Geobacter metallireducens GS-15: one gene and its partner. The protein of the gene in region 2 binds, or shares a complex with, the protein of the main gene of each other region. Links are inferred from orthologs where the notes say so. Each region holds a gene or a part of one and is shown on either strand. Other genes may lie near its edges.

What was found.
Region 1: the proteins of uvrA (region 2) and mfd are in contact, whole or in part, in a crystal structure (PDB 4DFC), measured with the Escherichia coli proteins. The link is inferred for Geobacter metallireducens GS-15 from one-to-one orthologs.

What each region holds. Positions count from the first base shown.
Region 1 is NC_007517.1:3,967,877-3,983,190, reverse strand. What follows is about bases 181-4,219. They hold mfd (transcription-repair coupling factor), read right to left. Parts: upstream 3,858-4,219; coding sequence 381-3,857; downstream 181-380. Other genes in these bases: GMET_RS17790 (pentapeptide repeat-containing protein), read left to right, coding at 4,100-4,219; GMET_RS17800 (peptidylprolyl isomerase), read right to left, coding at 181-323. Also shown: more of GMET_RS17800, read right to left, coding at 1-180; more of GMET_RS17790, read left to right, coding at 4,220-4,981; GMET_RS17785 (gamma carbonic anhydrase family protein), read right to left, coding at 5,066-5,599; quinolinate synthase NadA, read right to left, coding at 5,654-6,568; GMET_RS17775 (TatA/E family twin arginine-targeting protein translocase), read left to right, coding at 6,798-7,109; tol-pal system protein YbgF, read right to left, coding at 7,166-7,981; peptidoglycan-associated lipoprotein Pal, read right to left, coding at 8,062-8,643; Tol-Pal system beta propeller repeat protein TolB, read right to left, coding at 8,756-10,045; GMET_RS17755 (energy transducer TonB), read right to left, coding at 10,042-10,797; protein TolR, read right to left, coding at 10,794-11,213; protein TolQ, read right to left, coding at 11,223-11,897; GMET_RS17740 (carbon-nitrogen family hydrolase), read right to left, coding at 12,011-12,790; radical SAM family heme chaperone HemW, read left to right, coding at 12,917-14,068; heat-inducible transcriptional repressor HrcA, read left to right, coding at 14,185-15,216; nucleotide exchange factor GrpE, read left to right, coding at 15,237-15,314. UniProt on the Escherichia coli protein: Couples transcription and DNA repair by recognizing RNA polymerase (RNAP) stalled at DNA lesions. Mediates ATP-dependent release of RNAP and its truncated transcript from the DNA, and recruitment of nucleotide excision repair machinery to the damaged site.
Region 2 is NC_007517.1:148,720-163,378, forward strand. The notes cover bases 4,880-8,263. They hold uvrA (excinuclease ABC subunit UvrA), read right to left. Parts: upstream 7,894-8,263; coding sequence 5,080-7,893; downstream 4,880-5,079. Other genes in these bases: GMET_RS00640 (DUF1847 domain-containing protein), read left to right, coding at 4,880-5,001; GMET_RS00650 (hypothetical protein), read right to left, coding at 8,067-8,263. In the rest of the region: pyk (pyruvate kinase), read left to right, coding at 1-634; GMET_RS00620 (NADH:flavin oxidoreductase), read left to right, coding at 650-1,774; GMET_RS00625 (putative DNA modification/repair radical SAM protein), read left to right, coding at 1,861-3,156; GMET_RS00630 (TIGR03915 family putative DNA repair protein), read left to right, coding at 3,153-3,899; GMET_RS00635 (DUF2288 domain-containing protein), read left to right, coding at 3,980-4,267; more of GMET_RS00640, read left to right, coding at 4,270-4,879; more of GMET_RS00650, read right to left, coding at 8,264-8,357; GMET_RS00655 (LexA family protein), read left to right, coding at 8,623-9,273; GMET_RS00660 (YXWGXW repeat-containing protein), read left to right, coding at 9,601-10,242; GMET_RS00665 (IS110-like element ISGme8 family transposase), read left to right, coding at 10,550-11,506; ppk1 (polyphosphate kinase 1), read right to left, coding at 11,576-13,762; magnesium/cobalt transporter CorA, read right to left, coding at 13,764-14,659. UniProt on the Escherichia coli protein: The UvrABC repair system catalyzes the recognition and processing of DNA lesions. UvrA is an ATPase and a DNA-binding protein. A damage recognition complex composed of 2 UvrA and 2 UvrB subunits scans DNA for abnormalities.

The DNA of each region.
Region 1 (15,314 bases), 3.8 Mb from region 2 along the record:
AGCTTGGCTGCCACGTCGGGGCTCTTGTCCAGGCCGTCCTTTCTGGCCTGCTGGAGGATCAGCTCCCGGACCACCATGGTATCGAGGAGTTCCTTTTTCCCTTCGGCAGTGTCGGCCATGGGCTTCAGGTAGGGGGGAAGGTTTTCCAGCTCCTTCTGGAAGTCGCCGGTGGTGATGGTGTCGCCGTTAACCTCGGCGATCACTTCCCCGGCCTTCTTGGCGGGGGCCGTGGCAGTGCCGGTTTCGGTCTTTCCTTTGCAGCCGGTGAACGGGACCGCCAGGAGGGTGGCCGAGAGGATCGTCAGAACCGCTGTTCGTTTCACGTTGAAACTCCTTTTCAGGCTCATTAAGTATTGAAGAATCTTACGGAAGCTAGCACATCACCCAAGCCTTTTCAAGAGATTTCTGGCCTCTTCCAGGACCCCCTCGAAGGAGGTGTCGGCAAGCTCCGCCGTAAGCCGGAAGTCCGGTGAGAACTGGTATCGCTTCGGGTTTGAACGGATGAGTCCGATGATGGTATCCGGAGGGACCGGCGTCTTCTGGTGGAAGCTGAGGCAGAGGCGCCTGCCGTCGAATTCCGCCATGGTGATCAGGAAGCGCTTGAAGTGAATCCGCAGCTTCATCACTTCCAGGAGGTACGTGGCGGCCAGGGGAAGCTTGCCGAAGCGGTCCACCAGTTCCGCCATGACTTCGTCCACTTCTTCCTCGCTTTCGGCCTGGGTGAGCTTCTTGTAGATGATAAGCCGCTGGTTCGGCTCCCGGACGTAATCCTCGGGAACGAAGGCGGGGATGCGGAGGTTGATCTCCGGCTCCACCCGCTCCAGCCGTTCCTCACCCTTCAGGTTCTGGATCGCCTCCTCCAGGAGCTCCGTGTAGAGGTCAAAGCCAACGGCGGCTATGTTCCCCGACTGCTTGGCCCCGAGGATGTCGCCGGCGCCGCGGATTTCGAGATCATGGGTGGCGAGCCGGAAACCGGCGCCGAGTTCCGTCAGTTCCTGAATAATCTTCAGCCGTTCACGGGCATCGGACGAGATGGCCCCTTCGCCGGGGATCAGCAGGTAGGCGTAGGCCCGCTGCTTGGAGCGCCCGACGCGACCCCGAAGCTGGTAGAGCTGGGCCAGGCCGAAGGTGTCCGCCCGGTCGATGATGAGGGTGTTGGCGTTGGGGATGTCGAGCCCCGACTCGATTATGGTCGTGCAGAGCAGGAGATTGGTCTCCCCGTGCATGAAGCCGAGCATCACCTTCTCCAGTTCCCCTTCGTCCATCTGGCCGTGCCCCACGGCGATCTTCGCCTCGGGGACGATGCGGCGCAGGTGCTCGGCCCAGTTCATGATGGACTGGACCCGGTTGTGGACGAAGAAGATCTGCCCCCCCCGGCGCAGCTCCCGCATGACCGCCTCCCGGATAAGGTCGTCGGAGGAGCGGGCCACGAAGGTCTTCACCGCCAGCCGGTCCACGGGCGGGGTGTCGATGATGGAGAGATCCCGGATCCCCATCATGGACATGTAGAGGGTCCGGGGGATCGGGGTGGCGGTGAGGGTCAGGATATCCACCACCGCCTTGTATTTCTTGAGTTTTTCCTTGTGGGTGACGCCGAAGCGCTGCTCCTCGTCCACGATGAGGAGCCCCAGGTCCTTGAAGGTCACGTCGCTCTGGAGCAGGCGATGGGTACCGATGATGACGTCGATGGCCCCTTTCTTCACCTTCTCAAGGATTTCCTTCTGCTCCTTGGGCGTGCGGAAGCGGGAGAGCATCTCTACGGTGACCGGGTAGGCGCCGAGACGGGCCTTGAAGGTTTCCAGGTGCTGCTGGGCCAGGACCGTGGTGGGGACCAGCACCGCCACCTGTTTCCCGTCCATGACCGCCTTGAAAGCCCCCCGCATGGCCACCTCGGTCTTGCCGTAGCCGACGTCGCCGCAGACAAGGCGGTCCATGGGCTTCGCGCTCGTCATGTCGCCGATCACATCCATGATGGCCGACATCTGGTCCGAGGTCTCCTCGTAGGCGAAGGAGGCCTCAAACTCCCGGTAGAGGTCGTCGGGGGGGGAGAAGGCATGCCCTTCGTGGAGCTGGCGGGCAGCGTAGATCTGGAGCAGTTCTCCGGCCATCTCCTGGACGGCGGCCCGGGCCTTCCCCTTGGCCTTTTCCCAGGAGGTCCCCCCCAGCTTGTCCACCCGGGGTTCGAGCCCCTCGGCCCCCACGTAGCGCTGGACCAGGTTCAGCCGGTCCACGGGGAGGTAGAGCTTGTCTCCCCCCGCGTACTCCAGGAGGATGAAGTCCCCGGCGCAGCCGCTCAGGGAAATGTGTTGCAGTCCCCGGTAGATGCCGATGCCGTGGTCCAGGTGGACCATGTAGTCGCCGGGCTTCAGCTCGGCCAGCGACGTCATGATCTGCTTCTTGCGCAGCTCCGAGACCCCGCGCCGCTTCTGGCGGCGGCCGAAGATCTCCTCTTCGGCGATAACAATGAGCTTCTCTTCGGGGAGCCGGAACCCCCGTGAAAGGTCGCCGATTACAACGTCCACCTTGCCGTCGTCCCGCTCCCGCTCGGCGGGGAAGGGGCGGTCGGAGATGTTCAGGGGGAGGGGGTAGTGGGAGAGGAGCTCGTAGAGGCGCTGGGCCTGGCCCCGCTGGTGGCAGGCGACGATCACCCGCTGCCGTTCCTCCAGCCAGCCGTTGAGCCTTGTCACCAGAGGCTTCAGGATCCGCTCGCTGTCGGAGGAGACATCCACCTTGAGGTCGGTGTTTTCCTGGATGTCCAGGGCGAGGGCTGTTTTTTCGTCGCTCTCCCCGGTTACGGTCAGGTAGGGGATGGTCACGAGCCGTCCCGCTTCGATGCTGCCGGCGGTTTCCGAAGCTGTCAGGAAGAATTCCGCCGGTGACGCGAAGAGGTCTCCCCGTTCCCGGGCCTGGTCCTCGGCCGTTACCAGTTCGCGGTCGAAACGTTCGTCCTCTTCGGCCAGGGCTTCCGGGTCCAACACCACCCGGACTGCGTCGCCGGCATAGTCGAAGAGGGTCTCCAACCGGGGGTGGAAGAGAGGGAGGAGCCACTCTACGCCGGTGGGATAGAGGCCTTGCTGTAGCTGCTCCAGAAGTTCTCGCCGGGCCACGGGGGATATTTCCAGCTCGTCGCAGCGGGCCTTGATGTGGTGAGAGGCGGACTTCAGCACTTCATCGGTCAGGACCATCTCCCGGGAGGGGAGGAGAAGGAGCTCTTCCAGGGGAGCCAGGGAGCGCTGGGATAGGGGATCGAAGGCCCGGATGGTCTCCACGAAGTCGCCGAAGAACTCGATCCGCACCGGCTGTTCGAAACCGGGGGGGAATATGTCCACGATCCCTCCCCTTACGGCGAAGGTTCCCCGGTCTTCCACCAGGGGGACATTCAGGTAGCCCAGGGTGACGAGTTTTGCGAGAAATTCATCCCGGTTGCTTTCCTCGCCGGGGAGGAAGTAGAGGGAGGCGTTGTCCAGCATCGTCCTGGGGAGCACCCGCTGCCTGAGGGCGTCCGGTGTGGTCACCACGGCGGCCGTCTTGCGGTCCATGAGGCGGCGGAGGCAGGCGAGCCGCTGGCCGGTCACGTCGGCGTGGGGCGATCCCTTTTCGAAGGGGGCCACGTCCCAGGCGGGAAAGGAGAGGACGTCGAAGGGGCGCCCGCTGAAGAAGCGAAGCTCGGTGCAGATCTCGGCGGCCCTGTCGGCGTCGGGGGCGATGACGAGGAGGGGGCGCTCCGCCGTTTTCAGAAGCTGGGCCAGGAGATAGGCCGGGGCCGATCCTTTGAGACCGGTGAGGGTGACCCGGCCGGTTTTTGGGGCGAGGTGGCCGGTGATCCGGTCGATGAGCTGGCTGTCTACGAGGGGCATTCCGTCTTCCTTTGCGTCGTAAGGGTGCTCTGGAACGATACCAGCGCGGGTGTGAAAAGGCAAGGCTGCCCCCTCGGCATATCCCTTGGTGAAAGGGGTTCCGGGGGCGCAGGACCGGGTTCTCGAGAAAAAAATGCTCAAGGAAGGCGAAAAATGTCCGATACGGAAAGAGGGGACAATGTCGTCTGCCTCCGGCAAGCCCGCCCCCCTGTTCGCACTACGCCCGAGAGGAAGTACCGTCCATGAAGCACCTCCTGTTCCGTTGCCTGGGAATTCCGATCGTCATCACCACCTTCTTCGTCTCCGTCGGCAGTGAAACGCCGGCCGCCGCCTCCCCGGCGGGGAAGAAAAAAACCGAGTCCACCGAAGTCGCGGCCTCTTCCCCGGCGAAGCCGGCCCTTGCCTATGCCGAGTATGTGCGTCTCGTAAGCAGGCGGGGTGTCGCCGGGCGTGGCCACGCCAAAAAGAAGCCGGCGAAGGCGGCAAAGGTGACCCGTACTGCAAAGAAAGCGGACCAGAAGGTGGTTTCCGCAAAAGCCGAGCCGACGCCGGTCGTTCCCGTCCGGACCGTTGCGCCGGTCGTGGCAGTCGAGCCGAAGCGGGGAGGGGGATGGCGGCCCGGTCCGGCAGAGGTGCGCGAGGTCCTTGGCACGACCCGCGATCTGTCGGGGGCGAACCTGCGGGGGATGAACCTGGCCGGCCTTGATCTGCGCAACGCCTCCCTGGCCAATGCCGACCTCTACCTGGCTAATTTGGCGGGGGCGTGCCTCGACGGGGCGAACCTGCGAGGGACATCCCTCGAAATGGCCAATCTGCGGGGGGCAAGCCTCAAGGGGGCCAAGCTCTCGGGGGCCGGCCTCTTCATGACGAACCTGGAAGGGGCCGACCTGGAGCGGGCGGACCTGACGGGTGTCTATGCCGTGGGGGCGAACCTGCGGGGTGCAGCGCTGGCAAGCGCAAACCTACGGGGCGGGCTCTTCACCAATGCGGTCATGGCGCGGAGCGTGGCGGTGCTGACGGAGGATGGAGAGGGGAGGGGGGGCGGCACGGTGACAAAGGCGACGGCACGGGACGATGCAGCTCGACCCGACCCGGCCGAACGGCTCACGTTCCTCAAATTCTGACCAGTTTCCCTGCGTTGCGATAACAAAAAAGCCGGCTCCCCTCGAGGGGATGCCGGCTTTTTTGTTGGCTGCGGAGGCCGGGTGCTATGGCGTATCGTCCAGATACTCCCGGGAGTATCTCACGTAGTTGCCGGCCGAACGCTTGAGCCAGGCGATCTCGTCGGGGGTCAGGTCCCGCTTGTACCGGGCCGGCGCGCCGACCCAGAGGGTATGGGGTGGGATGACGGTTCCCTCGGTGACGAGGGCCCGGGCACCCACCAGCGCCCCTTCCCCCACCACCGCCTTGTCCATAACCATGGCCTGCATCCCGATGAAGGCGCCGTTTTCGATGGTGCAGCCGTGGAGGGTGACGCTGTGCCCCACGGTCACGTCGTCACCGATGACGAGCGGGGCGCCGGGGTCGTCGGCGTGCTTCTTGTGGGTCACGTGGAGCATGGTGAGGTCCTGGATATTGCTCCGGGCGCCGATCCGGATGAAGTTCACATCTCCCCGGACCACCACGTTATACCAGATGCTGCTTTCGGCCCCCACGGTCACGTCGCCGATGACCACGGCGGTTTCGGCGATGAAGGCGGAGGAGTCGATCCGGGGGTTCATCCCCTGAAAAGAACGTATCATCATAGACCTCGACAGGTTGGATTTTTCCGATCACGGGTCCCCGGTCCCCGCATCTCAGTCCCTCGGTATGGCGATCATCCGGTCCAGTGCCCGCTTGGCTTGCACCCGGATATCCTCAGGCACCTGCACCACCGGCGCCATGGTCGTGAGGGCATCGAGGATGTCCTCCAGGGAGGTGAGCTTCATGTTGGGGCAGACCAGGGCCGGCGAGGCGAGGATGAACTCCTTGTCGGGGTTCTCCAGGCGGAGCTTGTAGAGGATTCCCGCCTCGGTGCCGATGATGAAGCGTTTGGCCGGACTCTTGCGGCAGTAATCGTACATGCCGCTCGTGGAGCAGGCGTGGTCGGCCAGGGCCACCACCGCCGGGTTGCATTCGGGGTGGCAGATGAAAAGGGCATCGGGATTCTCTGCCTTCAGGCGCGCCACCACGTCGGCCTTGAGCCGCTCGTGGGTGGGGCAGTAGCCGTCCCAGAAGTGGAAGGCCTTGTCCGACTGCTTCGCCACGAACTGGCCCAGGTTCCGGTCGGGGACGAAGATCACCTCCCGGTCCGGGAGGGAGTTGACCACCTTCACGGCGTTGGCGGAGGTGCAGCAGATGTCGCTCACGGCCTTCACTGCCGCCGAGGAGTTCACGTAGGTGACAACCGGCACGCCCGGATGCCTGGCCTTCAGCTCCAGGAGTCCCTCCACCGTCACCATGTCGGCCATGGGGCAGCCGGCGTCGCGCCGCGGCAGGAGCACCGTCTTATGGGGCGAGAGGATGGATGCCGACTCGGCCATGAAGTGAACACCGCAGAAGACGATCACGTCCGCAGCGGTTTTGGCCGCCTCTTGGGAGAGCCCCAGGGAGTCGCCGGTGATGTCGGCGATTTCCTGCACCTCGTCCCGCATGTAGTTGTGAGCCAGGAGGACGGCGTTGCGCTCCTTGAGGAGCCGCCTGATTTCCTGCTTGATGGTATCGGCCTGCATGGGTGTGTTTCCTTTCCCGTTTTCCCGTATACGGGCGAAATTGGATGATACTAAATCAACGTTCGCCCCGATGTCAAACCCTTTGCCCGTCCATGGGCGGGGCCTCGATATGGCGCCCTTGACACGACTCGGCCCACACTCTATTATTTTCACATCCTTTGGTCAGAATTGAGAAGGTGTTTTGCGGCGGGCCGGCGACTCCGGTCGCTGTCACGGGAGGTATACGAACATGTTTGGAATCGGCATGCCGGAGTTGATAGTCATCCTTGTCATCGCCCTGATCGTTATCGGTCCCCAGAAGCTCCCCGACATCGCCCGGTCCCTGGGGAAGGGGCTGGCCGAGTTCAAGCGGGCCTCCGACGACTTCCAGCGGAACATGGCCGAGGAGGTCCGGAACCTGGATGAAAGGGAAAAGGCCGAAAAAGAAGCCCAGACCGCCGCTGCTGACCCGAAGGGGGACCCGGCTGCCGAGGTTAAGGCCCATGGGGACCGGGCAGCAGAGACTGCGTCCAGGGGAGGCGACGGGGCGAAGTCGGCTTGAGACGGCCTGATACGAGATGTCGGAAATGAAAAAGGCGGGCTTGCACCCGCCTTTTGTTATTTGAGGGCCTTGAGCCTCTCCTTGGCCCGCCTCGCCTCCTCGGTGGAGGGGTGCTCGTCGATGAGTTTCCGCAGCACGTAACGGGCGCTCTTCACGTCGCCGATCTCGTTGAAGGCCCCGGCCTGTTTCAGCATGGCCGCAGGTACCTTTTCCTTGCCGGGGAAATTTTTGATCACCTCCTGGAATTCCAGGATTGCCTGTTCGTATTTCTTTTCGCCGTAGTAGGCCTCGCCGGACCAGTAGTGGGCGTTGACCGCAAGTTCGTGCTTCGGGTGCTGTTCCAGGAAGCGGGCAAATGACTCCCGGGCCGCAGCGAAATTGCCGCTCCGGTAGGCGTCGAGCCCCTTCTGGTAAAGGGCTTCGGGAGTCGCAGGCTCGGGGGGCTTGGCCTGGGCCGTTTCCATGTCCGTCACCTTCTTCTGCACCGCTCCTAGCCTTTCCTCCAGGGAGGAAAGGCGCCGTTCCAGGTCTTCCTTGAGGAGATTCACCTCCTCGGTCGGCTTCTTGGCGGCCAGGGAGAGGTCGTCCACCTTCCCGGCCATTACCTGGAGGTCAACCTTCATGGCGTCCATGGATGCTTGGAGGTCCGCGAGCCCCTTACGGGCGCCGGCCCGCTCCTTCTCGAAGTCCTGCAAGGTTGTCTCGATGCCGGCCCTGGTCTCCGTCCGCACCCCTCCCAGGTCCTTCTCAAGGCGGAAGATGCGGGTCTTCAGTTCCTCGTTGTCCCGTTGCACCGTCTCCAGGTCGCTGCGCATGGCGCATCCCGACAGGGCCAGCAGCACGACGAGCGATATATTCCGTACGATGTTCATCGGCGTCTCCGTAGTTGTTGCCCGGCAATAGAGAAAGGGAGCCGTTGCCGGCTCCCCTCCCGTTTTCCCGGACGATGGTTTTATTTGACAATGAGGAATTCGGCCCGACGGTTTTTCGCCCAGGCTTCTTCGGTATGTCCCGGATCAAGGGGCTTCTCCTCACCGTAACTGATGATGGAAAGGCGATTGGCGGCGACGCCGAGGGTCACCAGGTAATCACGGGCCGCCTTGGCCCGCTTTTCCCCCAGGGCCAGGTTGTACTCGTCGGAGCCCCGCTCGTCGCAGTGCCCTTCAATGAGGACCCGGGCATTGGGCTGCTTCTTGAGGAGGTACTCCGCGTTCTTGGAAAGGATATCCCGGGCGGCCTGACTGAGGACGAAGGAGTCGAAATCGAAGAAGATCCGATCCAGAGTCGCCGTGACGGTGTCAAGGGCCGTGGCCGGTTGGAGGGTTTCCGTCTTGACGGGGGCCTCGGGGATGGGCTGGGCCGCAATGGGCTCCTCCTTCACCGGCGGAGCAGCGGGTTTGGCCGGAGTTGTGGGTTGGGGGGCCGCTACCGGCGGTACCGCCTCTTCAGGCTTCACCATCTCCTTTTTGGCGCAACCAGCCGCAACGAGACCGAAACAGAGCAGGGCAACGAGACCAAAGGTGCATTTACGCATACATCTTCTCCTTTTGTTGTTAGACAATCGCCTGCCGGAACATGATCACCGGCCGGTCACCGAAAATTCTGTTTTCATTATAGAGAACGGTGCTTCATTTTCAACACCTGCCTCACCAACGCGGCGACCACGTGGGATGGGAGTCCCTCCCCTTCCCGCCGGAAACCCGGGTCTGGCCGCTGCCGTCGGCCCTCATCACGTAAATCCCTTCACCGCCGCCGCGGGTGGAGCTGAAGGTGATGAAACGGCCGTCGGGAGACCACCGGGGATGCTCGTTGCTTCCCTCGCTGGTGAGCCTGGTATCGTTGGTTCCGTCGGGGTTGATGGCGTAGATCTGGAACCCTCCCTCCTGGCGGCTGTAGACGATCCGGTCACCCTTGGGGGACCAGCGGGGGCTCACGTTGTAGTTGCCGCTGGTGGTGAGGCGCCGGACCCCGGTGCCGTCGGCATTCATGATGAAAATCTGGGGTTTGCCGAGCCGGTCGGAGACGAAGACGATCTTGCGGACGTCGGGGGACCAGGCGGGGGAGACCTCGATGGCGCTGGTGTTGGTGAGCCGGTGCGGGTTCTTCCCGTCCCGGGAGATGGTGTAGATCTCCGAGTTGCCGTCCTTGCTCAGGGTCAGGGCGATGGTCTTGCCGTCGGGGGACCAGGCGCCGGTGGCGTTGATCCCCCGGTAGGAGGAGATCCGGGCCTCGGCGCCGGTGAAGAGCTCGCGGCGGAAGAGGTCCGGATTTCCCTGGCGGTAGGAGGTGAAGATGATTTCCTTCCCGCTGGGGGAAAAATCGGGGTTCAGGTTGATGGAGCGGTTTTTCGTGAGCTGCTGGACGTTGTGACCGTCATAGTCCATGAGGAAGATCGCCTTGGCGCCGGCCCGGGTGGAGACAAAAGCGATTTTTCCCGTGAAGGGGCCACGCTCCCCGGTCAGGGCGGCCATGATGTCGTCCGAGAAGGTATGGGCGATTCTCCGGACATCGCCGGGACGGCCCGTGTACCGCTTGGCCAGGATCTCCTTCCCCTGGGTGACGTTGTAGAGGCGGAACTCCATGGTCATGGCGTTTCCCGTAACCGTGTAGCCGCTCTTGACCAGAAGGTCGACCCCGGCGCCGCGCCAGGGGGCGAAGTCGAACTCTCCCGGCCGGATGCCGGCCGAGGCCGCGGCGGCCGAGGGGGCCGTGACGGTGAAGGGGCCGGCAAGGACCATGTCGAACTGGAGCGCTTCGGCCGTCTCGCGGGCCACCTGGGGAGCATCGGAACCGCCGAGGCGCCGTGGGGAGTCCACGGTGAGGGTCAGTTTGTGGGTTCCCGCAGCCGTCACTTCCCGATACCCTTCCTGGGAATGGAGGAGTGCGGGGATCAGGCAGAGCATGATGGTGATGAGAATGAAGAGACGTCGTGTCATTTTTTTCCCACTCCCTGTGGTCTGAAGATGAAACCGTAGTCGAATTCGCCGCCGCCGGGGGGCGGGACAAAGGTCTTTTCGGCCCGGGCGATGGCCTTGTAGACCGATTCCTCGAAAATTTTGTCGCCGCTCGAACGCTCGATCCGCTTCCGCGCGATGTGCCCGCCGGCGTCGATGGTGAGTTTTACCACCACTTCCGGTGCCTTGCTCTGGTGGGCGATGGTGGACTGGAAGGCGTCCGTGAGCCGGGACTGGATATAGCTGGCGTAGTCGCTTCCGGCCTCTTTCCCGGTGCCGCCGGGGGTTCCCACCCGCTCCGGCTGGCGGCCGCTTCCTGCGGTCTTGCGCCGCAGGGAGTCGAGGGCCGCTTCTTGGCGCCGTTCGTCGATGGCCCGCTGGAGTTTGTCCATCCGCTCCTCGAAGGCCTTGCCGGCATCACTCTCCTTTGAGGAACTCTTCTTCGGCGTGGCCGCCTTTGTCGGGGTGCGTTTCTGGGGAAGGGCCATCTCCGCGGGCTTCGGTGGGGGAGACGGCGCCGCTGGGGGCGGGCTCCCTCCGGTTACGGGACTCCCGGCTTGGGGAGCGGCCACCGGCAGGTTCACGACATCCACGTAGTAGACGGGCGCCTCTAGGGGGGCGGGGGAAGAGAAGTGGTGGAGGAGGACAAAGGCGGCGACGGAGGCGTGGACGACGCAGGAAGCGGCAACCCCCCACCCCAGCCCGGTATCTCTCGGTTGGCGGGTACGGCTCATTTTGTCGGGGCTGGCTCCGTCACCATGCCGAGGCGCTCGATGCCGGCCCCCTTGATTTCAGCCATGGTTCGCACCACATCTCCGTAGGGGACATCCCGGTCGGCCTTGAGGAAGACCTCCTTCTTGGTCCGGTTGGCCACCATGGAAGTCAGCTTTCCCTTCAGGTCCCCCGGAGCCACCTCCGTGGCGTTGATGAAGACCTTGCCGCTTCGGTCGATGGAGACGACCACCGACTCTTCCTGGGTGGCCATGGCCTTGGTTTCCGCCTTGGGGAGGTTCACCTGGACCCCCTGCTGCATCATGGGGGCCGTAACCATGAAGATGACCAGGAGCACGAGCATCACGTCCACCATAGGGGTGACGTTGATCTGCGACATGGTGCCGCGGTCGCCGTTGTTTCTGCTGCCGATTTCCATGGTCTGCTCCTACTTCTTGGTCACGGTCCGCTGGACGATATTCAGGAACTCGGTGGAGAAGTTGTCCATGGTGGCGATAAGAACCTTGATCTTGTACTGGAAGTGGTTGTAGGCCATGACCGCCGGGATGGCGGCCACCAGGCCGATGGCGGTGGCGATGAGGGCCTCGGAGATGCCCGGGGCCACCACGGCCAGGGATGCCGACCCGGTCTCGCCGATCCCCTTGAAGGCGGTCATGATCCCCCAGACCGTGCCGAAAAGGCCGATGAAGGGAGTAGTGGAGCCGGTGGTGGCCAGGAAGGTCACATACTTCTCCAAGCGGGTGATTTCCGAGGTGGTGGCGCGGCGCAGGGCCCGGGCGATGTTCTCGATGCCCCCCAGCTCGGTGCTCATGACATCCAGCTCCTCCTTCTGGTCCCCCTTCTCCACGAGGCGCTTCAGTTCACTGTAACCCTCGCTGAACAGGACCGTCAGGGGAGAGTTGGTGAAGCGGTCCAGTTGGGAGTTGACGGCATCGAAGCGCTTGGTCTTCCAGAAGAAGTCCAGAAAACGCTCCGACTCGCTGTTGGCCCGGTAGACCTGGAGGAGCTTGAAAAAGATGATTGCCCACGAGACCACCGAGAAGAAGATGAGAATGAGCAGAACGAGTTTTACGACAAGACCGGTTCCCGCAAGGTGTAACACGGTATGAACCTCCGTTAATAATTAATGGGTTACGTGATCGCTGAACAATAGTCCCGGCCCGCCGTCGCGTCAACCGTTTTCCTGAAGCCGACCGAAATCGGCAGAGAATAATCTTAGTAATATTCGGGCTTTCGATCCTCGAAGCAGGGGATCTGCCGCCGCCAGGATTGCATTTCGCCAAAGTCGAGGGTGGCGCTGATCTCGCACGGCTCATACCCCCCCTCGGCCAGGTGCTCCCCCTTGGGGCCGATGATGAGGCTTGAACCGAAGAAGTCCAGCTTTCCCTGGATTCCGCAGCAGTTGGCCGCCACCACGAAGAGCTGGTTCTCGATGGCACGCGCCTTCAGGAGCGCCTTCCAGTGCTCGTCCCGGGGCTTGGGCCATTCGGCTGGCACCACGAGAATCTCCGCCCCCTCCACCGCCAGCCGCCGGGTCAGCTCCGGGAACCGGAGGTCGTAGCAGATGAAGACGCCGATCCGTCCCACGCTGGTATCCACCACGAGCCAGCGGTCGCCGCCGTCCAAGGAGCGGTCCTCCCCCATGAGGGAGAAGAGGTGGATCTTCCGGTAGGAGCCGACCAGCTCCCCCCGGTCCAGGACGTAGGCGGTATTGCAGACCTTTTCCCCATGGGGCTCCGGCATGCTCCCGACGATCACCATCCCCAGCTCCCGGGAGAGCCGTCCCAGTTCCGTCACCACCTCGGGGGTCCGCTTTGCCAGCTCGTTCAGCTCCCGGTAGGCATAGCCCGTGTCCCACATCTCGGGGAGGACCGCCAGGGCGCACCCCTGGGCGGCGAGGCGGCGCAGCGCCCCCTCCACATACCGCATGTTGACGTCCACATCGCCAACCTTGATGGTGAACTGGACGGCTCCTGCCTTCACGGTACGCGTCATGCCGATCTCCCTCCGGGTCCTTTTGGGGTGCCTGCGGAACGCCGTTTAGTGTAGCGGCATACCGGGCCATTTTCAACCAAAGAAGTTTGGACTTCCACGTAAAAACTGGCGTATCATCGGCACTAAATGGACGACACGACAGCCCTCTACATCCACATTCCTTTCTGTGTGCGCAAGTGTCTCTACTGCGCCTTCGCTTCCACGGACGAAGCCCCCCTCGCGATCGGGGAGTACACGGCGCTTCTCCTCCGGGAGATGGAACTTCGGGCCGCCGCGCTGGCATCCCCACTGCGCGCCACCACCCTCTATCTGGGAGGAGGAACCCCGTCGCTGTTGGAGCCCGACCTTGTCGGGAATATCATCGATGGCGCCGCCCGCCTCTTCTGGCTCGATCCGTCGGCGGAAATCACCCTCGAAGCCAATCCCGGCACCGTCACGGCCGACTCCCTCGCGGGGTACCGGGGCGCTGGGGTGAATCGCCTCTCCCTCGGGGTCCAGTCCTTCGACGACCGGATGCTGGAGCGCCTCGGCCGGGTCCATACGGCCCGGGAAGCGAAGGACGCCTTTGCCCTGGCCCGCCGGGCCGGCTTCGACAATATCGGTATCGATCTCATCCACGGGCTTCCGGACCAGAGTCTTGACCACTGGCGGGACCAGCTCCGGATGGCGGCAGCCCTTCGGCCGGGGCACATCTCCGCCTACGGCCTCACGGTGGAGGAGGGAACCCCCTTTGCCCGCCTGGAGGATCAGGGTGTATTGGCGCTTCCGGACGAGGATGACGCTGCCGCCATGTTCGAGGAGACGGCGGAGGTCCTGGCGGCGGCCGGCTATGAACAGTACGAGATTGCCAACTTCGCTCTGCCGGGACGCCGCTCCCGCCACAACCAGGTCTACTGGCGGCGGTGGAATTATCTCGGGTTCGGCGCCGGGGCCCACTCGTTCCTGCGGGAGCCGTTCCCCGGCATCCGCTGGCGCAACCCGGATGATCTCGGCACCTACGGATGCTCCCTGGCGGATGGGGTTCTGCCCGAGACGGACATTGCCCTTCTTGCGGAAGAGGACGCCATGGCCGAGTGGCTCTTTCTGGGGCTCAGGATGCTCGAAGGAATCGAGGAAGCGCGGTTTCGGGAGGAATTCGGCCGGCCCCTCATGGAGATCCACGGCACCGCCATCGAGGGGTTCTGCGCCGCCGGTCTCCTCGTGCGCGGGGGGGGGCGCCTGCGGCTCACCCGCCGGGGGGTAATCCTCTCAAACCGGGTCTTCGCGGCCTTTCTCTGACCGGTCCCACTGCCGGAAATCTCCGGAAATCTCCTTGACAAAGAAGAGGGGCGTTGTTACCTTTACCCCGTTAGCACTCACCAACTCTGAGTGCTAATCTTCTTTGTGGGGTCGGTATGGGAGAAGGGCTTTCAGAGCGCAATAAAAAGATCCTTGAGGCGATCATCGAGGACTATATTGTGACCGCCGAGCCGGTGGGAAGCCGGGCCGTCACGCGGCGGCACGGTCTCAACCTGTCGCCGGCCACGGTCCGCAACGCCATGGCCGATCTGGAGGAGATGGGGCTCCTTACCTCGCCCCACACCTCTGCCGGCCGTGTTCCCACTGACCGGGCGTACCGTTTTTACGTGGATTCCCTTCTGGCGGTGGGGCGCATCGACAAGGCCGAGCGGGAGCGGATACGGAAGCGCTACACCGGCGCGGGGCGCGACATGGGTGCGGTCCTCCACGAGACGACCCGGCTCCTGTCGTCGGTTTCCCACTACATGGGGATTGTCCTAGCTCCCCGCTTCTCCTCCACCACCCTCCGGCACATGGAATTCGTGAAGCTGGGGGGGCGCCGGATCCTGGCCATCCTGGTGGCCGATAACGGCGCGGTCCAGAACCGGCTCATCGAGTCAGAGGAAGAGTTCGCCGAGGCCGACCTGGTCCGGATGTCCAACTACCTGAACGAGCTTCTTCAGGGGCTTCCCGTCGCCCAGGTGCGGACCCGTATCCTGGAGGAGATGCGGAACGAAAAGGTCCTCTACGACACGCTCTTCTCACGGGCGCTCAAACTTTCGGAGCAGACCATCGTGGAGGGTAGCGCCCAGATCTTCATGGAAGGGCAGACCAACATTCTGGATCAGCCTGAATTCGCCGATGTGGGGCGCATGAAGGATGTGTTCCGGGCTTTCGAGGAGAAGAACCAGCTGGTGAACCTCCTGGACCGCTGCATCTCGGCCCAGGGAGTCCAGATTTTCATCGGTTCCGAGACCCACCTGAACCACATGGAGGGGTTGAGCGTCATCACCTCCGCCTATGTGTCGGGGAAAAACACCCTCGGCGTCCTCGGGGTGATCGGCCCGACCCGCATGGGGTACGGCAAGGTGATCCCCATCGTCGACTACACCGCGAAGCTTGTGAGCAAGCTGCTCGAAGACGAGTAGAGTAAGAAAGGAAAACCATCGTGGACAAAAAAAAGCACGGCTCCCACGCAGGAGCGCACCATACCGATGAGCCCGCAGCCGAAACCGTGGCCCCGGCA
Region 2 (14,659 bases):
GGCGGGGAAGCCGGTTATCACCGCCACCCAGATGCTGGAATCGATGATCAGCCACCCGCGCCCCACCCGGGCCGAGACCTCCGACGTGGCTAACGCCATCCTTGACGGGACCGACGCGGTCATGCTCTCGGGAGAGACCGCCTCGGGGCAGTTCCCCCTGGAAGCGGTGCGGACCATGGCCAAGGTGGCCCTGGATGTGGAGCGCTACGCTCAGATGGAGGACACCCTCCCCCAGCGGCGCCACAACCCGAGCATCGCCGAGGCGGTGGCCGAGGCCGCCTGCCGCGCCGCCGTCACCGTGGACGCCCGGGCCATCTCGGTCATGACCCAGTCGGGGAGCACCGCCGCCCTCATCTCCAAGTTCCGGCCGCCGCTCCCCATCATCGCCTTTACCCAGTCCCTGGAGACCCGGCGGCGCCTCTCCCTCTACTGGGGGGTGAAGCCGCTCCCCATTGGCCCCATGACCGGCACCGACGAGCAGATCGCGGCCGTGGAATCGACGTTCCTCTCGGCGGGGTACCGCAAGGGAGACGTGATCGTCATAACCATGGGGGTGCCGGTGGAGGCCCGAGGTTCCACGAACCTTATGAAGGTCCACAAGCTGGGGACGGGGAAGTTTTTCGAGATTTTCTGACGGAGGTTTGATTCAATGCGCAAGGTGTTCGACGAGACAAAGATCCACCACCTGACACTCCGCAACCGGCTGGTCCGCTCCGCCACCTGGGAGGGGATGTGCCGGGCCGGAGGGCATCCCACGGAGAAGCTGGCCGCCTACTACGGGACCCTGGCCCGGGGCGGGGTGGGGCTCATCATCTCCGGCTACGCCTTCGTCCGTCCCGACGGAAAGCAGCTTCCCGGACAGCTGGGAATCCACGAGGACTCCTTTGCCCCCGAGGCACGGCTCCTGACCGAGGCGGTCCACCGGGAGGGGGGTAAAATCTGTCTCCAGCTGGTCCACTGCGGCGGCCAGACCACGGCCAGGGCGGCCGGCGCTCAGCCAGTGGCCCCTACCGCCGTGCAAATCGATCAATACCCGGAACTTCCCCGTGAACTCCCCGAGGCCGAGATCGCGGATCTGGTGGCAGCCTTCGCCGCCGGCGCCGTCCGGGCCCGGGAGTGGGGCTTCGACGCGGTCCAGCTCCATGCCGCCCACGGCTACCTCATCAACCAGTTCCTCTCCCCCCTCACCAACCGCCGCACCGACCGCTACGGCGGCTCCCTGGAGAACCGGTGCCGCTTTCTCCTGGAGATTTCCCATGCTGTACGTGCCGCCGTGGGGAAGGATTTCCCGGTCATGGTGAAACTCAACGGCTCCGACAACCTGAACGGGGGACTCGACCTGGAGGAGGCGGTTCTGGTGGCCCGGATGCTGGATGAGGAGGGGATCGACGCCATCGAGGTCTCCGGCGGCACACCGGCCTCGGGCGGACAGACCCCGGTCCGCCAGGGGATCGAGACCCGGGAGCAGGAGGCCTACAACCTCCCCCTCGCCTACCGGATCAAGCAGGTGGTCTCCTGCCCCGTCATGGTGGTGGGGGGGTTCCGCACCTTCGAGCTGGTGGAAGGGGTCATCCGACGGGAAGAGGCCGACTTTGTCTCCCTTTCCCGCCCCCTCATCCGGGAGCCCAACCTCCCTCGCCGCTGGGAGGAGGGGGACGAGAGCCGGGCCCGCTGCATCTCCTGCAACGGCTGCTTCAAGCCGGGGATGAAGGAAGGGGGAATCTACTGCGTGGTGGACAAGGTGGAGCGGGAGAGCCGGGCGTTTTCCCTCTGAGGCGATACATTAGCGACACATTCCGTCACAGGCCCGGGGTAGGATTGCCCGGGCCTTGATTATTCTGACGGGAAACAGTGAGCACCATGCCCGAACTCAGCCTTGCCGAAAAACTCGAAATCCTCGCCGACGGCGCCAAGTACGATGTCTCCTGCGCCTCCAGCGGCAGCTCGCGCCGTAACAAAGGGGGGATCGGCAACGCCGCCCAGTGCGGCATCTGCCACAGCTGGACCGCCGACGGCCGCTGCGTGTCGCTCCTCAAAATCCTCCTGACCAACGCCTGCATTTACGACTGCGCCTACTGCGTGAACCGCCGCTCCAACGATACCCGCCGGGTGCTCCTCACCCCCGCCGAGGTGGCGGAACTCACCATCGGCTTCTACCGCCGCAACGCCATCGAGGGGCTCTTCCTCTCCACCGGCGTGGTGAAGGATCCGGACCACACCATGGAGCTCCTCATCGAGGCGACCAGCATCCTGCGGGAGGAGCACCGCTTCAACGGCTACATCCACGTGAAGGTGGTCCCCGGCGCCGACCTTCTCCTGGTTGACCGGCTGGGGCGCCTGGCGGACCGGGTGAGCGTCAACATGGAGCTGCCGAGCAGGGAGAGCCTGCAACTCCTGGCCCCGGACAAAAGCCGCGAGGCCATCGTCGCACCCATGAAACGGGTGGGGGAGCTCATCGTCCAGACAAAGGAGGAGCGGAAGGTATCCCGGAAGATCCCTCCCTTTGCCCCGGCGGGGCAGAGCACCCAGCTCATCATCGGCGCCAGCGGGGAGAGCGACCTGCAGATCGTGTCGCTGGCCGCCGGGCTCTACGGGCGCCTCTCCATGAAGCGGGTCTACTACTCGGCCTTCATTCCGGTGAACACCGACACTCGCCTCCCCTCCGTGGTCGGCACGCCGCCCCTGGTGCGGGAGCACCGCCTCTACCAGGCCGACTGGCTCATGCGCTACTACGGGTTCGCCGCCGGGGAGCTTCTGGACGAGGAGCACCCCAACCTGGACCTCTCCCTGGACCCCAAGGCGGGGTGGGCCCTGCGGAACCTCCACCTCTTCCCCGTGGAGGTGAACCGAGCCCCCCTGGAACTTCTCCTGCGGGTGCCGGGGATCGGCGTCCGGTCGGCCCAGCGGATCGTCGGGGCACGGCGGGGGGGACACCTCTCCCTGGATGATCTGGCCCTGCTTGGGGTGGTCATGAAGCGGGCCCGGTACTTCGTCACGGCCCGGGGACGGTTCGGTGCCGACATGACCCCGGACGCCGCGGGACTCCAGGCGCGGCTCACGGAGCGGACTACCCCCCGGCCTCGCTGGAGCCAGCCCTCCCTCTTCGACGGCGCCAACGCCATCGACATCCGGTCCACCATCACGGGGGAGCTGTGATCCTCCGCTACGACGGCACCTTTGCCGGATTTCTCACGGCCGTGGCCCTGGCACGGGAGCGGAGCGCCGAGCCCGAGGCGATCACTGACCGGGAGCCGGAGCAACAGGGGCTCTTCGCCGCCGTCGAAGAAGTGGAGACGGACCGGGACCGGGCCGGGGAGCTCTATCAGCTCATCCGCCGTACCCTCCCCGCCGGGGCCGTGCAGACTCTCCGCTACGCCTTCCACGCCGGGGAACCGGGTCGGGAAATCCTCCTCTTCCGCTACCTGCAACTGGGGCTGACAACGGGGCCCCGGTTCGGCGCCATGCTGGCCCACGAGGCGGTCATCCCGGTCTGGAAGCTGGCCCGGGCAGTGGGGCGCGAGGCCCACCGCTACAAGGGGCTTGTTCGCTTCCGGCAACTGGAGGGGGATGTCTGGTACGCCGCCATGGAGCCCGATCACCGGATCCTCCCCCTCATCGCTCCCCACTTCGCGGCCCGGTTCGCCGACCAGCGCTGGATCATCCACGACCGACGGCGGAACGAGGCGGTGGCCTTCGACCCTGCCCGCCGCGAGTGGGCCGACATTCCCCTGGAGGTGACCGGTCCCCTCCCCCTCTCCGCTGGAGAGGAGCTCTTTCGGGATCTCTGGCAGCGCTACTTCGACCGCCTCTCCATCGCGGAGCGCCACAATCCGAAGCTCCAGCGGCAAAACCTCCCCCTGAAGCACCGCCGGCACCTACCGGAGTTCGAGCGGGAGTGAACTGAACGCTACCGTCTGGATTTTTCCCGCAATGCTGGTATTCTGTCGAAGTCGCGAACACGAAGTGAAGGAGACAATGCGTGAAACCAACAAAAGAAGAACTGGCCCTTCAGGTGGACGTGGCGGAGTGGAACTGGCTCCGGGCCCATCTGGAGCGGGGGGGCCTGATCGTTGTGGCCCCTGAACTGGAAATAGCAGAGGTGGGGGAGCGGATCGCCAGGGACGACACGGCGACCGTGGGGGCATGGATCGAAACCGGCAAGCTGTCTAAGCCGAGCGAAGGGCAGATCGCCGCCTGGGACGCCGACAAGGCCGCCCGCTTCAGCACCCTCATCATCAGCCCCTATGTCCTCATGAAGGAGCACTGACCATGGCCGATAACGAAACGATACCCTCCTGCGCCAACTGCAGCGCAGTCTGGCAGAAGAGCGGCACCACCAACTGCTGGAGCAGCCCGGACAACCGCCCCGGCCAGCCGGCCAACTGCCCCTCGAAAACCTCCCCCGACATCATCGACGAGAGTTTCGCCGAGTACCGGGGGGATGGCGACGACGCCCGCCTTGCCCGCGTGGCGGCCAGGGTGGAGGGGCTCTGCTACCAGAAGATGCAGGGGAGCGACGCCGTGGTGGCCCGCTGGACCCGGGTGGAGGACACTGTCGCCCTGGCGAAGCTCATGGGGTGGACGAAGGTAGGGATTGCCACCTGCATCGGCCTCCTGGAGGAAACGAAGCAGCTCGTCACCATCCTGGAGGCCCAGGGGCTGGAACCCGCCAGCGTCTGCTGCAAATCGGGGAGCATCGACAAGCTGGAACTGGGGCTGGAGGAGAGCGACAAGGTCCGCCCCGGCACCTTCGAGCCGGCCTGCAACCCCATCGCCCAGGCAGAGATACTGAACCGCTGCGGCACCCAGATGAACATCATCGTCGGCCTCTGCGTAGGGCACGACATGCTCTTCACCAAGCACTCGAAGGCACCGGTCACGACGCTGGTCTGCAAGGACCGGGTCACGGGCCATAACCCCGCCGCGGTTCTCTATGGACAGAATTTCTACTACAAGCGGCTGAAGGTACAGCCCGTCGCGGTTCCTACCGAAGAAAAGTAGTTCTCCCCCCTTTTTGACATCCACGCACGGTCAGTCACCTTGAAAATCCTCCGCATCACGGAGGATTTTCAAGGTGACTCAGAGCAACTTCCGCAAATACTGCCCAGTATATGATCGCGTCACCTTGGCCACCTCCTCGGGAGTGCCGGTGGCGATCACCTCACCTCCCCGGTCGCCCCCTTCGGGGCCGAGATCGATGAGGTAATCGGCGGTCTTGATGACGTCGAGATTGTGCTCGATGATGACGATGGTGTTTCCCCCCTCCACGAGCTTTCGCAGCACCTCCAGGAGTTTGGCGATGTCGTGGAAGTGGAGGCCGGTGGTGGGCTCGTCGAGGATGTAGATGGTGCGGCCGGTGGCGCGGCGGGCCAGCTCCTTGGCGAGCTTTACCCGCTGGGCCTCGCCGCCGGACAGCGTCGTGGCCGCCTGGCCGAGACGGATGTAGCCGAGCCCCACTTCCTCCAGGGTCTGGAGCTTCGTTTTGATCTTCGGGATGTTCTCCAGAAACCGCAGTGCCTCGGAGACGGTCATGTCCAGGACCTGGGCTATGGATTTCCCCTTATAGGTCACCTCCAGGGTCTCCCGGTTGTAGCGGGCCCCCTTGCAGACCTCGCACTGGACGTAGACATCGGGAAGAAAGTGCATCTCGATCTTGATGATCCCGTCCCCGGAGCACGCCTCGCACCGCCCCCCCTTCACGTTGAAGGAGTAGCGCCCCGGCTTGTAGCCCCGCACCTTGGATTCGGGGAGCTGGGCGAAAAGGTCACGGATGTCGGCGAAGACGCCGGTGTAGGTGGCGGGATTGGAGCGCGGCGTGCGGCCGATGGGGGACTGGTCGATGTTGATGACCTTGTCCAGCTGCTCCAGCCCCCGAATTTCACGCACCGCCCCGGCCTTCTCCCGGCTCTTGTAGAGGCGCTGCCCCAGAACCTTGTAGAGGGTGTCGATGACCAGGGTCGATTTTCCCGATCCGGATACCCCGGTGACGCAGGTCATGACCCCAAGGGGGATGTCCACGGAGACATCCTTCAAGTTATTCTCCGTGGCCCCTGCCACGGTGATGACGCGTTTCGGTTTTCTCCGCTTCTTCGGCACCGCGATGGCGAGCTCCCCCGAGAGGTAACGCCCCGTGAGGGATGCGGGGTTCGCCATGATCTCCGCCGGGGTCCCCTGGGCCACCACGCGGCCCCCGTGCTCCCCGGCGCCGGGCCCCATGTCGAGGACGTGGTCCGCCTCCAGGATCGTCTCCTCGTCGTGCTCCACCACGAGCACCGTGTTGCCGATGTCCCGCATGTGTTTCAAGGTCTGGAGGAGCCGGCCGTTGTCCCGCTGGTGGAGGCCGATGGAGGGCTCGTCCAGGATGTAGAGGACCCCCACGAGGCTGGAGCCGATCTGGGTGGCGAGCCTGATCCGCTGCCCCTCGCCGCCGGAGAGGGTGCCGGAGGCCCGGTCCAGGGAGAGGTAGTCGAGCCCCACGTTCACGAGGAAGTTGAGCCGCTCCCGGATCTCCTTCAATATCCGGCGGGCGATCTCCTCCTCCTTGGGGGTCAGGGCCAGGGAGGCAAAGTACTCCAGGGCATCCTTGATGGAGAGGGCCGTCACCTGTCGGATGTCGCGCCCCGCCACCTTCACGTGGAGCGCCTCCTTCTTTAGCCGCGCCCCTTCGCAGGTGGGGCACGGCATCACGTTCATGTACCGCTCCAGCTCCTCGTGGACCTGCTCCGAGTCGCTTTCCCGATAGCGCCGCTCCAGGTTCGGGATCACCCCTTCGAACTCCTTGGTGTAGGTGTGGCGGCGGCCACCGTCCTCCTCCCACCAGAATTCGATTTTCCGGCCGCCGGAGCCCCGGAGGATCACCTCCTGAACCTTCTGCGGCAGTTCCCTGAACGGGGTCTGGATGTCGAAGTCATAGGCCTTGGCCAGGGCGTCGAGGGTCATGTGGTACCAGCCGGAGAGCCGCTTCTCCCACGGGACGATGGCCCCGTCGCGGATGGAGAGGTCGGGGTTCGGCACCACCAGCTCCTGGTCGAAATACATCCGCGTGCCGAGGCCGGTGCAGTCGGGGCAGGCGCCGTAGGGATTGTTGAAGGAGAACATCCGGGGGGTCATCTCCGGGTAGGAGATGCCGCAGTCAATGCAGGCCAGGGCCTCTGAGAAGAGGATGGTGTCGCCGTCGATGACCTGCACCTTCACCACCCCTTCGGCATGGTTCAGGGCCGTCTCCAGGGAATCGGCCAGGCGCCGCTCGATCCCCGCCTTAACGATGAGCCGGTCCACCACGATATCGATATCGTGTTTCTTGTTCTTGTCGAGGGGAATCTCCTCGGCAAGCTCGTACTGTACCCCATCCACGATGACCCGGGCGAAGCCGTCCTTGCGGAGCTGGGCCAGCTCCTTTCGGTACTCCCCCTTGCGCCCCCTGACCATGGGGGAGAGGAGCTGGAGCTTGGTCCCCGTTGCCATGGCCATGATCTGGTCAACCATCTGGGAGACGGTCTGGGAGGTTATTTCTTTGCCGCACTGGTAGCAGTGGGGATGGCCGACCCGGGCGAAGAGAAGCCGGAGGTAGTCGTAAATCTCGGTAACGGTGCCCACGGTGGAGCGGGGGTTTCTGCTCGTGGTCTTCTGCTCGATGGAGATGGCGGGAGAGAGCCCCTCAATGGATTCCACATCGGGCTTTTCCATCTGCTCCAGAAACTGGCGGGCATAGGCGGAGAGTGACTCCACGTAGCGGCGCTGCCCCTCGGCATAGATGGTGTCGAAGGCCAGGGTCGACTTCCCCGAGCCGGAGATGCCGGTGATGACCACGAGCTTGTCCCGGGGGATCTCCACGTCGATGCACTTGAGGTTGTGCTCGCAGGCGCCTTTGACGATGATGGTGTCGTGTGCCATGGGGGTTCGGTTCCTTCGGTATGCGGTGATTAGGTCCGGAGTCATCCGGCAAAAAAGATACTATAGCACGGAACAGAATAAAAAAAGGGCCGACCCTTCGGCCGACCCCATGGCATAACAGCGAAATTGTTGAGACGCGCGTCGACGCTCCCCGCTGACCGGAGCGATGCCGGTCAGTTGGGGCGGTTCTCCCAGATCTGCCGGGTGAGCTCCTCGGCCCAGGCCGCGACCTCTTCCGGCGACCCGACAAAGAGCCCCTCTCCCCCCTCTCGTCGCACGTGGGCATTGAACCGATCCAGTGTCACCATGAGATGGGCCAGGGTTTTCATGCTCCCCTCGCCGCCATCCTCCGGCAGCACATGGTCGAAACAGGCATTCAGAAGATCATCGGCAAGCTGTCCTCCCCGGGCATCCCCCGCAAGAAGCTGTGAAACCTCGCAAAACCGTCCGTGAGCCCCTTTCATGGCGTCCTCCCCGCCCGCCTGCTGCGGGCCTTCCTTTTTCCTCCATTGACGGAGGAGGTCACTATCTCCCAGCAATTTAGCCTTGCCCCACCCGGCACACCATGATAGGCTTCAAATTAAGCCCATTTTTCCTTAAAACCTCTTCTCCCGTGGGCCGGTAAGGGGGATATTTTATTTCCTTGGTAATTTTATTATTATTCCAAAGAAATATATTGTCAACGAAAATTTTTCATCCAGAAATATTGTTTCATCGGAGAGATATTTTATGGCTGTTTCCCCCATCGTCCCGACCCCATCCACAGGGAGACGGATCAAGGAAATCCGGATAAACAAAGGACTGACTCAGAAGGAGTTTGCCGACTCCCTCGGGATCGTGCAGGGATTCCTCAGCGGCATCGAGCGGGAGAAGAAGACCCCTTCGGACACCCTCCTGATCGCCCTCTGTAATCTCTATGAAATAAGCCCGTCATGGCTCGCCTCGGGAGAGGGAGAAATGTACCGGACGCCGCGCCGCGCCGGGCAGCCCGCAACTTCTCCCGGTGGCGAAGGAATCCCGCTCCTGGAGCGGATAGGGCCAGAGTTTCCCCACCGGGTCGGGGAGGATGACATCCGTGATCGCGTGGCCCTGCCGGAGGTCAGCGAGGGATGCTACGCCATCGTCGCCTACGGTGATTTCATGGCCCCTACCATCCGGGACGGCGACCTGGTGATCTTCAGGCCCGGGGAAGAACCCCAGAACGGCGAAGTGGTCCTGGTGACCAACCGGTGGGGCGAGGCGATCCTGCGGCGGTATCGGGTCAGGAACGGCGATATCGTCTACTCCCCCGACAACGCCACCTACTCCCCCTTCACCCCCGCCCCGGAGACGCGGATCATCGGCACCGTGGCGGAGGTGTGGCGCAAGGTGAAACTATAGACGCTTTTTACCCCAAATGGGGCAGCCGTTCCCAGATTTCAGGCGGAACTCCTATTCCCCGCCAATCCGGCCATCCCGGAATTCCTCAGAAGCAACGGCACGTTATTACCTTTGGTCGTGTGTTGGCACGCTCTCTGCTCTTTCCAGGGCAAGACCAACAACCGCATAGCCACCGATAGACGATAATACTAAACCATCCGCGAGGGTGGGACGGAAAGCCTACAGGGTCTCCCCGAGACAGCCGGGTCGCCAAATATCTCAACAGGATATGCCGGCCCCGGCTTTTTTCATGACCGAAAGGGGCGTAACATGAAAGGAGGAAACACCATGACCAGCAAAATTATCGCATCTATCGCCTGTCTCGCCGCCCTGACAGGAACGGCCCACGCCGGAAACGTCGACTTCAGCATCGGGATCAACCTGGGGAACAGGCCCGTGGCGGTGTACGAACCGGTCTACGCCCCCGCCCCGCCGCCTGTCTATGCTCCCGCCCCGCCAGTCCGCTATGAGCCGGTTTACGCATCTGCTCCTCGGCCTGTCTACGTGCCGGCCCCACCACCGGTGGTAATCGCCGAGCCTCCCGAATTCGTCCTCTCCCCTTCACTCGGTTTCTACGTCGCCATAGGCACACCCTACGACCTCTTCTATGCGGGAAACCGCTACTACCTGAGCCGCAACGGCGTCTGGTACAACGGCGCCTCGTACCAGGGACCGTGGACCACGGTGACGTACCGCTCCCTGCCCCGTGAGCTGAGGCGCTACCCGGTGGCAACGATCCGCTACCAGCGGGACCGGGATTACCGCCGCTGGTGCGATGACGACCATGACCAGTGGCGCAGCTTCCGTCCTGAGAGGGAACGGCGCGAAATCCGGCAAGATGAGAAGGCACGGTGGAGGGAAGCGAAGTGGCGGGAGAAGGAGTGGCGCAAGCACGGCCGCGACCGCTGGGATGATGACGACAGGGACTGAGGGCGAATAACACAGAGCAACTGAGCAACAGAGGAATCAACCCGGTTAATTCAATTTGATGCAAAACTTTCCCGGGTGTGTTCAGAAACAGTTTTAATAGGAATTTGTCTCAGAATTTGCTCAGTTGCTTGTATGTTTCAGTAACCGGTTATATGTTCTCCAGAATTGGACACGACAGCTTGGTCGTTGCTTGGGCCAATTGAGCCCGTCACAGAGCGTAATGCGTCGTGTCCATCTTTCCTCAACCCGAACGGTTGCTTGGGCCGAAACGAGCCCGAATTTTCGCAAGAAAGGGACTGGAGAGAATATGGAACCCAATGATGCAGTTGTTGGAGTCGACGTTAGTAAAGAGCATCTTGATGTCTACCTCATGCCAACTGGTGACCAGAAAAGGGTGACTAACGATGATGCCGGTTGTGCTGAGCTGACGACGTGGCTCATTACGAACGCCCCTTGTCGGATTGTTCTCGAAGCCACCGGCGGCTTGGAGATGCTAGCTGTCAGCACCTTATCAGCAGCGGGTCTGCCAGTGGTCGTGGTTAATCCTCGGCAGGTCAGAAACTTTGCCAAAGCATGCGGGCTGCTGGCGAAGACCGATATTCTTGATGCCAAGATCATTGCCCGATTTGCCCAAGCCATCAAGCCTGAAATCAGGCCGCTCAAGGACGAGACAAGCCAAAATCTAGCAGCACTGCTGGCCCGCCGCCGGCAGTTGGTCGAGATGCTTGTGGCGGAAAAAAATCGCGTGATTTCCGCTGCACCTACGGTCCGCAAAGGCATCATGACCCATATTGCCTGGCTGACACAGCAGATCGATGACGTTGATAAAGACATCTCAACTCTTATTCAGTCCAGCGAATCCTGGAAGGCAAAAGAAGAAATCCTTACCAGTGTCAAGGGCATCGGCCCTGTGACTGCGGCCACCATACTGGCAGCACTTCCGGAGTTGGGGACCATTTCCCGACAGCAGCTTGGCGCTCTGGTCGGAGTATGCCCCTATAATCGGGACAGTGGCAAATTCCGTGGAAAGCGCGCAATCTCCGGTGGCAGAGCAACCGTGCGTTCTGTCCTGTACATGGCAACATTGTGTGCCGCCAGGTTTAACCCGGTTATAAAAGCCTTCTATCAACGCCTTACAAGCGCCGGAAAACTTCACAAAGTCGCGATCACCGCTTGCATGCGAAAACTACTCACCATCCTCAATGCCATGGTGAAAAACAACCAGAAGTGGGATCACTCGAAATTCACTCCACTTCTGCACTAATTTGTTGACTGAGAACACGGTTGCTCTGTGTTTCAAATGCTTGTTCTGATTATCGCAGGCCCGAGGGAGTTACCGGACAGGGCGCCGGACAACTCCCCTGGCCTTTTTCTTTTTGAGGCGCGCACCGGCCTTGCGGCGTTTTTCGGCCAGGGCGATGAGGATCTCGTGGCTTCCCCTCGGGTCGTCCCCTTCCCCCGGCATCCGCTGCACGGAGCTGCCGTCGGGCTGCATCTCCCAGGCGCTCCGCCGGTCGCCGAGTTGCGCGTCGAGCATGGCTCGGAGTTCCTTCCGCAGGTCCGGGGCCTCCACCGGTGCGAGGACCTCGACCCGGTATTCCAGGTTCCGCTTCATGGCGTCGGCGGAACCGATGTAGTACTCCTCGTCACCATTGTTGCGGAAGTAGTAGATCCGTGAGTGCTCCAGGAACCGTCCCACCACGCTCACCACCCGCACCGTCTCCGAGAGCCCCGGAACGCCGGGGCGCAGGCGGCAGCTGTCCCGGATGAGGAGGTCGATCCGCACCCCCTTCCGGGCCGAACGGTAGAGGGCTGCCACGATGTCGGCGTCTTCCAGGGCGTTCATTTTGAACTGGATGAGCCCCGGCGTCTTCTCCGAGTGGAGTTCCGCCTCCCGCTCGATCCTGGCCAGGAGCGCCCGCTTCAGGTGCTTCGGCGCCGGCAGCAGTTTCTGATAGTTGCGCCGGGGGGTGTAGCCGGTGGTGAGGTAGTTGAAAAGCTCGGTGGCGTCCTGGCCAATCGCCTCGTCGCTGGTGAGGAGCCCCAGGTCGGAGTAGAGCCGGGCGGTGCCGGGATGGTAGTTGCCGGTGCCGATGTGGACGTAGCGCCGCAGCCCATCGTAGTCCTGCCGCACCACGAGGATCACCTTGCAGTGGGTCTTGAGCCCCACCACGCCGTAGGTGACGTGGATCCCCGCCTCCTCCATCCGCTCCGCAAGCCGAATGTTGGCCGCCTCGTCGAAGCGGGCCTTCAACTCCACCGCCACCGCCACCTGCTTACCGTTACTCGCCGCGTTCACCAGGCAATCGATGATCCGGCTGTCGGAGGCGGTCCGGTAGAGGGTCATCTTGATGGCCCGCACCTTGGGATCCTCGCTTGCCTCGAAGAGGAAGCGCTCCACCGAGGTGGCGAAGGAGTCGTAGGGGTGCTGGAGGAGAATGGCGCCGGCGTCCCGGATCACGTGAAAGATGTTCCGGTCGGTCATGAGGCGGGGGTGGTCGACCGGGTGGTGGGACGGGTCGTGGAGCTCCGGGTAGCCGAGGCCGGCGATCTCGAACAGGTCCCGCAGGGCCAGCATCCCCTCCACCTCGAAGACGTCGGCGGCCTCGTTCAGTTCCAGCTCCGCGGCGAGCATCCCCCGGTGCACCGCCCCCATGCCGGCCACAACCTCCAGCCGCACGATGGGAGCGAAGCGCCGGTCTTGGAGTTCCGACTCGATCATGGAGAGGAGGTCGTCGGCCTGCTCCTCGTTCCGCTCGGTATTGGCGTTGCGGGTGACCCGGAAGAACTCGCAGGCCACCACCTCCATCTCCGGGAAGAGGAGGTCCAGGTTGTGCTGCATCACCTCCTCCAGGGGGACGAACCGGTCCTTGTCACCCACCCGGAGGAAACGGGGAATCCCGGTCCCCACCGGCACCTTGACCCGGGCCAGGGAGGTCTCCCGCTCCCGGGGGTAGCGGAGCGTCACCAGCAGGTTCAGGGAGAGGTTGGAGATGAAGGGGAAGGGGTGGGCGGGGTCGATGGACTGGGGGGTGACCAGGGGAAAGATGTTCCGGATGTAATAGTCGCGGAGCCCTTTCCGCTCCCGGGCCGGGATCTCGCTGTAGCCGAGGATCTGGATGCCGGCCGACCGCAGGAGCGTCAGGAGCTCGCCGAAAAGGAGCCGCTTCCGCTCCCCCAGTTCCCGCACCACGGCGTAGCACTCCTCGATCTGCTGCCGGGGGGTGCGGCCGTCCACGGTCAGGTTCTGGATGCCCGCCCCCACCTGCTGCTTGAGGCCGCCGATCCGCTTCATGAAAAACTCGTCCAGGTTGCTGCTGACGATGGCGGCAAACTTGACCCGCTCCAGAAGCGGCGTCCGCTCGTCCTCGGCCTCGTGGAGGACCCGGCGGTTGAACGCGAGCCAGGTGAGCTCCCGGTTCAGGTAGAGCTCGGGGGCGGCCAGGTCGCAGACCGACCACTCCCCGCCCGCCGCTGTTTCGGGGGCGGTTCTCTTCGGGGAGGAGGGCTTGCGGGCCATGTTACAGCCACCCCTTCTTCTTGAAGACGTAGAGGGGGAGCACGGCCGAGAGGATGATCAGCGTGAGGGCGAAGGGGTAGCCGAAGACCCATTCCAGTTCGGGCATGTGTTTGTAGTTCATGCCGTAGATGCTGGCGATCATGGTGGGCGGCAGGAAGATCACCGACATGACGGTGAAGATCTTGATGACCTTGTTCTGCTCAACACTCAGGTGGTTGAGGAAGAGGTTCTGGATGTAGTCGAGGCGCTCGAAGTTGAAGTTGGCCGAGATGACGAGGGAGTTCACGTCCTTCATCATCATGCTGAACTCCTTCTTGAGGTTCTCGGAGATGGAAGCGCTCTTCAGGAGCGACGACAGGACCCGGTGCTTGTCAGTCAGGTTCTCCCGGATGGTGATGTTGATGTCTTCGTAGTCGGTGATGTGGGAGAGGTACTCGGTCGGGTTCTCGAAGGTCTGGGGACCGCGCCGGCCAAGGCTGGCGATCCCCCGGGAGAGCGCCTCCAGGGTGTCGGCGTCCATGTCGACCCGCATGGCGAGGATCCCCGACAGGATATCGGCCCCATCCCGAAACGAACGGGGGCTGAGGCGCAGCTTGCGGGAAAACTCGGTGAAGATCCGGTGGTCGCTGAAGCGGATGGTGACCACGAACTTCCCCCGGAGAATGAAGGAGACGGTCTCGTTGTGGAACTTTTCCTCCTGGCGCACCAGGAAGTAGGTATTGATGTCGATGCCGCTTTCGTCCTCCCAGAACCGGGAGCTGAACTCGATCTCCTCCGACTCCTGGCGGGTCGGGAGCTCGATCTTCAGGCTCCGCTCCACGGTGGCGAGCTCGTCCGTGGAGGGGGAGAGGAGGTCGAGCCAGATGAGGGAGCTGACATCCAGGTCCACGAGCTCAT